DNA from 2 places in the Brevibacillus nitrificans genome. Region 1 is predicted to be linked to the other one. Evidence: riboswitches for the same ligand, from Rfam matches in the RefSeq annotation. Region 1 holds a riboswitch; the other holds the start of a gene.
The links. Region 1 has a riboswitch for S-adenosylmethionine ahead of EDM59_RS30320 (sugar ABC transporter substrate-binding protein). Riboswitches for the same ligand answer to the same signal wherever they lie in the genome.
Positions count from the first base shown of each region.

Region 1 (4,419 bases):
ACAGCCGTTCGCTTTCCTTCGTGCTCAGGGGAGCTGTCGGTTCATCGAAAATGACAAACTTGGCCTTTTGCACAGTCGCCCGCGCGATGAGAATGAGCTGCTTTTCCGACAGCGAGCATTCTTCTACTGTCATTTGAACAGGAATGGAGAATCCGAATCCACGGAGCAGCTCTTCGGACTGAGCGTATAAACGCTGCCAGCTTACGAAGCTCGAGCCTTTGTCCTGGACGAGCTGATCCAGCAAAATATTTTCCGCGACACTCAAATACGGAACCAAAGCCGTATCGACTTCCTGATAGACACATTGAATTCCCAGCGCCTTGGCATCCTGCGGGGATTGTATCTGGACCGCTTGATCGTCAATCGAAATGGTTCCACCATCTGCCTGGTAGGCGCCCGTGAGAATTTTCATCAGCGTACTTTTTCCTGCTCCGTTCGCTCCGAGCAGCGCGTGAACCTCCCCTGCCTTCACTTCAAAATCAACGGTTCGCAGTGCAGGCACTCCGGAGAACTGCTTCTCGATGCCTTGCATGTGTAAAGTAGACAATCTATCCACCCCCTAGTTGCGCTTTTACTGGCTAAGAAATCCATCCATTCTTTTCTATAAATAAGGAAGATTCCCGTTGAGAGGTTCAACGGGAATAGCCAATCCTTTCATCTATACGATCTTATTTGCCCCACTCTTGCACGTATTGGGAAAGATCAGCCATCGTTACTTTTTTGTCTTTTGGCAGGTCCGATTGTTGTACGAGCACTGGGTTCAGGTTTACGTTGTCTGGTACTTCCTCGCCTTTGATCTTTTTGAACACTGTTTCAGCCTGGATGCGACCGATGTTGGATGGGTCTACCGCAGCTGTTGCTGTCCAAGGAGAGTTTGGTTCTTGGATCATTTGCAGGTCTTCGTCGCTCAGGTCGATGGAGTATACTTTGATCTCGGTGCGTCCTGCCTGCTGAATCGCACGCGTCGCGCCTTTTCCGAACTCATCCCATGCTGCCCATACCGCTGTGATGTCACCTTTGTTTGGATATTTCTTCAGGATTGCTTCCATTTGGGATTGTGTATCCAAAGCAGTATTGTTGGTAGCCGAACCGAAAGCGGCTACTTCCTTGATGTCCGGATATTTCTTCAGGAACGCATCATAGGTGATTTGGCGTTTTTCCATTGGCGCAAAGCCAGCTACCCAGATTTTTACGATGTTTCCTTTGTTGCCGTTGTCCGCAGCAAGCTTCTCGAGACTCAGGTCAGCCAGCTTTTGGTCATCCTGCGCAACGGTTGGTACTCCTGCGATTTTGATATCGGTGTCAAAGAGTACAACCGGGATCTTCTTGTCTACCGCCTTTTGGGTGCCTTGCTGCAGGGCTTCTGCCGTACCGTGGTCGATCAGAATTCCGTCAAAGTGCTGGTTCACCGCTGCATCCAGGTTGGAAGCCATTTTCGCCAGATCGGTGTCTGCATTGAAAACAGTCAGCTCTCCGCCGTTTTTCTCCACTTCCTTTTTCACCCCGTTGATGTACTGCGCCGAGAACGTCCCCACATTTTGGCGCATAATCAATGCGATTTTCTTCGCTTTCTCGCCGGAAGCGCCGTTTGCGCCGTTCGGAGCAGCCGCCCCTCCACCGTTTCCGCACGCTGTCAGGGCGAGCGATGCTGTCAATGCAAGAGTCACGAGCAGACCAAATTTCTTTTTCATGGATGTTCCCCCTTTTTTTGTGAACTCATCGCAGAAAGGAGCTAGTTTTTGCCCATTAGAAAAGCCTCTTTCCACCAGAAAGAGGCTAAAATCGTCAGCACGATATTCCGCCTCTTATCTGTCAGGTATTTCTACCTGGTGGAGTTAGCACCTTGGCGCGGGAGACAAAAAATCTCACGTGCTAGGTTGCCGGGCTTCATAGGGCCATTCCCTCAGCCTTCTCTGGATAAGAGTAGTTATTATTTTCAAAACGTTTCTTGAATATATACAGACTATAATCAATCCATTGCCCACCTGTCAACTAGGACTTTTTTAGGAGATGTTTCTTTATTGTGACAAATTTGATACTCGAATCTTTGGAGGGATTGTCGTATGCCGTGTCGAATTAACGGTGGATGATTCAGAGCCAGTCTGCGGTGGAGATGCACGATGAGCCTATTAAAAGAAGTCATTCTTCAAATGTTTTTTGTCCTGATCCCTTTTGTCCTGTTCAATATCTACTACCGGGATAAAATGAGAAATTTTAGCCAGTCCTTCATCCTGGTTACTAGTTCGATCAGTTTATTCCTCGCTATGACGTTTTCTTCCAGCGTAGTAGAAGGGGTCATCTTTGACGTTCGCTACGTCATCATGTTTTTCGGGCTTGTCTATGGCGGTGTCCAGACAGGCTTGATTTTGCTGGGCGAATTCGTCATTTATCGACTCTACCTGGGCGGCGATGGTTCGTTTATCGCCTTGGTCATTTCCGTCTTCTCCTTTTCGGTGTCCCTCCTCATGTACAGAACCTACAAAACTACTCACCGGAAAACGTTTTTCACAATATTGGCGGGCGTATTGTTTTCCATCATCGCCTTAACGCTTACCTACTTCTACCTCCCCCACTATTTTGTTAAACATTTGACGTATCACATGCTGGTCATCCCCTTGCAAAACACGCTCGGTATCTGGATTCTGATGTCCCTGTTCAGTAAATCCGTATCGGACAAGGAGATCTTTATCAAGCATGCGCAAAATGAAAAAATCGAAACGATGAGTCATGTCGCAGCCTCGCTCGCTCATGAGGTGCGAAACCCGCTAACGGCCGTAAAAGGCTTCTTGCGTTTGATGCAGGAGAATCCGCATGACTTCACCAAAAGCGCCCAGTATATGAACATCTGCATGGACGAAATCCAGCGCACGGAAGTGATTCTCTCGGAGTATCTGGCTATTTCCAAGCCTTTGACAAACCGGCATGAGCAGGTTAACGTCGTAGAGCTGTTAAAGGTCATGCGAGCTGTGATGTCGCCTTTTGCGATTCTGCACAATGTCGAATTGGAAGTGCGTACACCTGATATATCCGTCACGATCATGGCCAACCCGGATGAGATCAAGCAGGTGCTCGTGAACTTTATCAAAAATGCGATTGAAGCCTGTACGAACGTAAGGAAAGGGAGAGTGTTCCTGTCGCTGGTAGTCGAGGAAGGCAAAGCGATTCTCATCATCAAGGATAACGGCGTAGGAATGGATGAGGGCCAGATGAAGCGTTTGGGGTCCATTTATTTTTCTACTAAGTCGAGTGGAACCGGACTTGGTCTGACGTATTCCTATCATGTCATCCACACAATCGGTGGTACCGTGACCGTGAACAGTAAACCAAATGTCGGCACAAAATTTTCGATCATCTTCCCTTATCAAGAGTAAATCCCCATACCCAGGTCGGGTGATGGGGATTTTTTCATTCCAAAAGATCCGTTTGCTAGACTCCGCCGATTTTCGCGGAGACCGTCGCGGCCTTTTCTTTGACTCTCTCAATCAAAAAAGACATGCGATCTTCTGTCACGCGAAAGCTGGGGGCATTGATCGACAGTGCCGCCACAATCTGATTTCCGTAGCTGAAGATAGGGGCCGCCACCGCGACAGTCCCTTCCGTTTTCTCCCCGTAGCTAATCGCATAGCCTGTCTCTTTGACATGCGCCAATTGATCAAGAAACGGCTGCTGCAGGGCAGGAGCGAGCTGAGCTGCGACGACCTTTCTCACTTCCTCTGGCTTCCAATGAGCGAGAATCGCCTTATTCGGGGCACCGATGGTCAGTGGGATCCGCTCGCCCATGTTCTCGTCAATGCGAATCTTCAACGGACTCTCTACCTTTTCGATCGGAATGGAATCATACCCGGCTGGCACGCTCAAGAAGATGCTCTCTTCGACTTCGTGAGCAAGCTCCTCCATAATCGGCCTCGCCACGTAGCGAAAATTGATTCGGTTATGCAGGGTGAAACCGATTTCCATCCACGTGTAGCCTGCCTTGTAATGCTTGGTGACCGGCTCCTGCTCGACCAGACCGAACTGCATCATCGAATCGAGAAACCGGTGAAGCGTACTGATCGGCAATCCGGTAGCACTCGCCAAATCGGATATTGGCCAAGCTTGTTTCTCGTCGGAAATCAGCACCCGGATAATTTTCATCGTCCGCTCGATTGATTGAACCATAGTCCCCCGCCCTCTTTGGCCATGCGCTGGTTACGCTGCCACACTGTTATCCTTGGCTTGCTTTTTCGAAAGTGCGACCGGTAGACAGCCGCCCTTCCAGCCTGTTCACAAAGTAAGTGAAGATCGTAATCATAACCAGGTAATACAAGCCTACTACCATGTAGGTTTCAAGCTGGCGATAGTTCGAGGCCGCTTCGCTCAGACCCGTTCCCCATAGATCCTGCATTCCTACGTATGCCACCAGAGACGAGTCCTTCAACC
Region 1 covers NZ_RHHU01000028.1:84,264-88,682, reverse strand. The annotation lists gene EDM59_RS30325 (sugar ABC transporter ATP-binding protein) at 1-547, opposite strand, end outside; gene EDM59_RS30320 (sugar ABC transporter substrate-binding protein) at 669-1,691, opposite strand; SAM riboswitch class I at 1,803-1,924, opposite strand; gene EDM59_RS30315 (sensor histidine kinase) at 2,121-3,371, shown strand; gene EDM59_RS30310 (IclR family transcriptional regulator) at 3,427-4,158, opposite strand; gene EDM59_RS30305 (amino acid ABC transporter permease) at 4,205-4,419, opposite strand, start outside.

Region 2 (4,419 bases), on a different contig from region 1:
CAAAAGTGCCTTGATTTTGTGCTGGTTGTCCACCAGATAAGAAACATCAGGGATGACCAAATCGATCCCGAACATCTCGTTTTCAGGGAATTTCACCCCGCAGTCAATCATAATGATTTCATCTTCATACTCGACGCAGTACATATTTTTTCCGATCTCGCCGAGGCCGCCCATTGCGAAAATCTTAACGTCGCTCAATATCTTTCCTCCTAACTTCATCGTGCATGATTTTGGGAACCCGAACCAAGCATGCCATTCTTATTGTAACACAACGCGAGGCGTTCGTTTCATCCAGTCTGTTACCCGTGCAAGAGAAAACACATTTGCCTACTCATTCGCTCATTGGAAAATTGTACAAAATCCATAGGGTAGAAAGCAAGGAAACCGGGTGTCCAGTCAAGAAATTGGACAAAATACCGCACAGAAAGACCTATTTTCCCATAAAGGGGGCGTTATCTATGCGAGCCAAGGCTATCGCCATTTTCTCTGCCCTGTTGCTTTCACTCTCCCTGACCTGGACGATGCCCGCAGCCGCTGAGCCGCCATATGCCAAGTGGGGACGACTCGCAATGCAGCAAACCATGCAGACCTACCCGCAAGCCAAGATTGTCGATTACCTGCATGTCGGCCGAAAAACGAAAACGCCCACCACGTCAGAGGAGACGTTTAAGCTTTTGCTCCAAGAGGGCAATCGCGTGTGGGCGTTACTGGTTCATATTGAATTTGAAACGAAAACCGAAAAGGTCATCGCCATCCGATTCGAAGAGACACGCTAGGCTAGTCAGCCAGCTCTACCATCTCTTTCATCATTTGGTCCATATCCATCTCGGCTGCCATCCCGTACGCGCGACGCATGTTTCCGTCCTCATCCACGAGGAACATGCGTGCCGTATGGGCAAAGGAACCGTCCGGCTGCTTCATCACAGCCACTCCGAAGTCTTTTGTCACCTTTTCGATCGCCTGGGCATCGCCTCGCAGGAATTTCCAGCCGCTTTGATCTGCCTTGAATTTCTCAGCATACGCCTGCAGGACTTCTGGGGTGTCAAAATCAGGGTCAAACGTGATGCTCACGAACTCGACCTTATCCCCAAACAGCCCCTTTTCCTTCAGCTGATCCTGCAGCTTGGACATGTTGTACGTAGTCGCTGGACAAATATCCGGGCAATTGGTAAACATGAATTCAACCAAGCGTACTTTCCCTTTCCCCTCCGAGAAAGTGTAGGTCGAACCGTTGATGTTATCCAAGGAAAAGTCGTTTAATGCCTTCATGACAGGAATCTGCTCTTTGGTCATGTAGTTATAGCCAAACACACCGACAATTGCCAAAATCAAAACGCCTGCAAGCACGGTAAACCAATGACGCTGCAGAGCCCCTCCCTGCTGCTGTTGCGCTTCTCCACTCACGATTTCTTTCCTCCCCTAAAGACCTTACAGTTCTTTCTCTCCTGGCCATGCGAGCATGCCGCCCACCATGTTTGCTACATCAAAGCCTTGCGCTGCCAAATATTCCGTGGCCATGTTGCTGCGAGCACCGCTGCGGCAAACCATCACAAGAGGAATGTCTTTGTCCAGCTCATCGATGCGATGCGGCAAAAATCCGAGCGGGATCAGCTTCGCTTGCTTAATGTGACCAGCGTTCCACTCATCAACCTCACGTACGTCAATCACTTGGACTTGCTCATTAGCCTCCAGTTTTGCCAGCAATTCTTCCGGTGTTATTTCCTTTACGCCGTTACTCATCGTACAAATACCCCCTGCTATGTAAGTGAAATTATTCGCATGTATATCTATCCAATCATATCATACGGACTCCTGCATTTCTAACGCCCCTGCTATGTCCAAATAGCGACAGTTATGAAAACGAATCCTGCCCAAATCAGCATAAGCTTATTACGATTCGTAATCAAGTTGTATTTCATTAGTGTATTTTCTATAATCAATAGTAAGAATAGCAAAGGAGGGGAAAAGAATGGGAACCTGTAGATGCGGTCAAACCAAAAATGCAGAAGGAAACTGCGACGGAACACACGCAACCATTAAAAAGGACTAATTCCTTTCGTACAGAAGAGGGCACAGCATGTGCTCTTTTTTGTTTGCCTCCGATCCCGATTCCCTTCCCTTTACAGCTTTCCTTTTTTGATCCAGTACACGATGCGAAATGTTCCGAAAACCGAAACCATGAACATCACCACTAACATAAACAGCCAGATGACCAGCTGATTGTTCTCCTCCAGGTGCTCCGCATTTTTACCCACAAATACCCCTATATAAATAAGAAGAAAATAGCATAGCACGTTTGGAACGATCCACGCTGCTCGCAATGCGATGCTCTTTTTTCCTGCAGTCTGTTGGTGATTGTCTGATATTCCCATTTAATCCTCCCTGATAACTGAATTATTGAATATTGACAGTAAAGTGGACTTTTTCATACAATTAAGACAACAACAGATTTCCATTTTTCATCAAGAGTGGTGGAGGGACAGGCCCGACGAAGCCCGGCAACCTGCATGTAACGATGCGAGGTGCCAATTCCTGCAGAATCCATAGATTCTGAGAGATGAACGAGAGTCCGTGTATGACCGGAGCTTCTTCTACTCAGAGGATAGCTCCGTTTTTTTATACCTTATCATACCCACAGAAAAAAAAGGAGAGATGATCATGTCTGAACAGCAACAATGGAAGCCAGAAACCATCGCCATCCACGGAGGCCAGGAGCCTGATCCGGTAACAGGTTCCCGCGCCGTACCGATCTACCAAACCAGCTCCTATGTCTTCCGCGATACGGATCATGCGGCTAACTTGTTCGCACTCAAAGAATTGGGCAACATCTACACTCGCATCATGAACCCCACTCAAGATGTATTTGAAAAGCGCGTAGCTCTGCTCGAGGGCGGAGTAGGTGCGCTGGCGACAGCATCCGGTCAAGCTGCCATTACGTTCTCCATCCTCAACATTGCACAGGCTGGCGACGAAATCATCGCGTCCAGCAGCTTGTACGGCGGCACCTACAACCTCTTTGCACACACCCTGCCACGCTTGGGTATCAAAGTACATTTCGTGGATCATTCCAACCCAGAAAACTTCCGTGCTTACGTCAACGACAATACCAAGGCCTTTTTCTGCGAAACGATCGGCAACCCGCGCATCGATGTAGCCGACCTGCAATCCATCGCGGACATCGCGCATGAAAATGGCGTGCCGTTGATCGTCGACAACACGTTCGCTACTCCGCTCCTCTGCCGTCCTTTCGAGCATGGCGCGGACATCGTGATCCACTCTACGACCAAGTTCATTGGCGGTCACGGCACAGCGATCGGCGGAATCATCGTAGACTCTGGCAAATTCAACTGGAACAACGGCAAATTCCCTGGCCTGACGACACCAGATCCAAGCTACCACGGCGTAGTGTTCACGGAAGCAGTCGGGCCACTCGCCTATATCATCAAAGCGCGCGTTCAGCTGCAGCGCGACATCGGAGCAGCCGTTGCTCCTTTCAACTCCTTCCTGTTCCTGCAAGGTCTGGAAACACTGCACCTGCGCATGGAGCGTCACAGCCAAAACGCGCAGGCCGTTGCAGAATACCTCGCTTCTCACCCAGCCGTTGAATGGGTCAGCTACCCAGGGCTGGAAAGCGATCCGAATTACGAGCTCGCGCAAAAATACTTGCCAAAAGGTGCCGGTGCCATCCTCACCTTCGGCATCCGCGGCGGCGTAAATGAAGGCAAAAAGCTGATCGAATCCGTGCAGCTGTTCTCCCACCTGGCAAACGTAGGCGATTCCAAGTCGCTCGTCATTCATCCAGCGAGCACTACTCATCAGCAAATGAATGAAGCCGAGCAAGCAGCAGCAGGTGTCACACCGGGCATGATCCGCCTGTCGATCGGTACAGAGTCGATTGCGGATATTATCGGAGATTTGGAGCAGGCGTTGAAAGCGGCTGTCAATCAAGTCACTGCATAGGATTGGGTCAAAGAGCTCGCACAATCACGTGCGAGCTCGCCGACTAAGACAAAAAACAGAAAAAGCGGCCGGATAGCCGCTTTTTCGTTTCTACCTATTATTGTTGAACGCCGTCTCTAGCTTTTCCTTCGATATTCAGCGTCAGATCCAAAACGTCTTTTTGGAAGCGGTTTTGATCGTTACCGTCATCTACGAATTGAATCGCCAGGGTGATTTCATCCGTATCGCCTGGTTTAAATCCGCCCAGCTTCGATTCGTACAGAGTGGAGATATCCAGTTGGCCGATGTTCTTCCATTCTTCAAGCGTTTTGCCTTGGTATTTTGCAAATGGACCATTGCCGATGACTTCTGCGTAGTCAGTGAGTTGGAACGGCTTAGTTTTGTCTACGTTTGTCAGGTAGTACACTTTCAGGTAGCGGCCAAACTCGTCTTGGAAGTTTTCATTGCCCTCATGATCAT
Region 2 covers NZ_RHHU01000015.1:99,816-104,234, reverse strand. The annotation lists gene rnjA (ribonuclease J1) at 1-219, opposite strand, end outside; gene EDM59_RS22590 (YqzG/YhdC family protein) at 459-776, shown strand; gene EDM59_RS22585 (SCO family protein) at 778-1,404, opposite strand; gene EDM59_RS22580 (rhodanese-like domain-containing protein) at 1,429-1,740, opposite strand; gene EDM59_RS22575 (hypothetical protein) at 2,121-2,372, opposite strand; SAM riboswitch class I at 2,457-2,564, shown strand; gene EDM59_RS22570 (homocysteine synthase) at 2,659-3,960, shown strand; gene EDM59_RS22565 (TasA family protein) at 4,058-4,419, opposite strand, start outside.
Region 2: another riboswitch for S-adenosylmethionine. It lies ahead of EDM59_RS22570 (homocysteine synthase); the one in region 1 lies ahead of EDM59_RS30320 (sugar ABC transporter substrate-binding protein).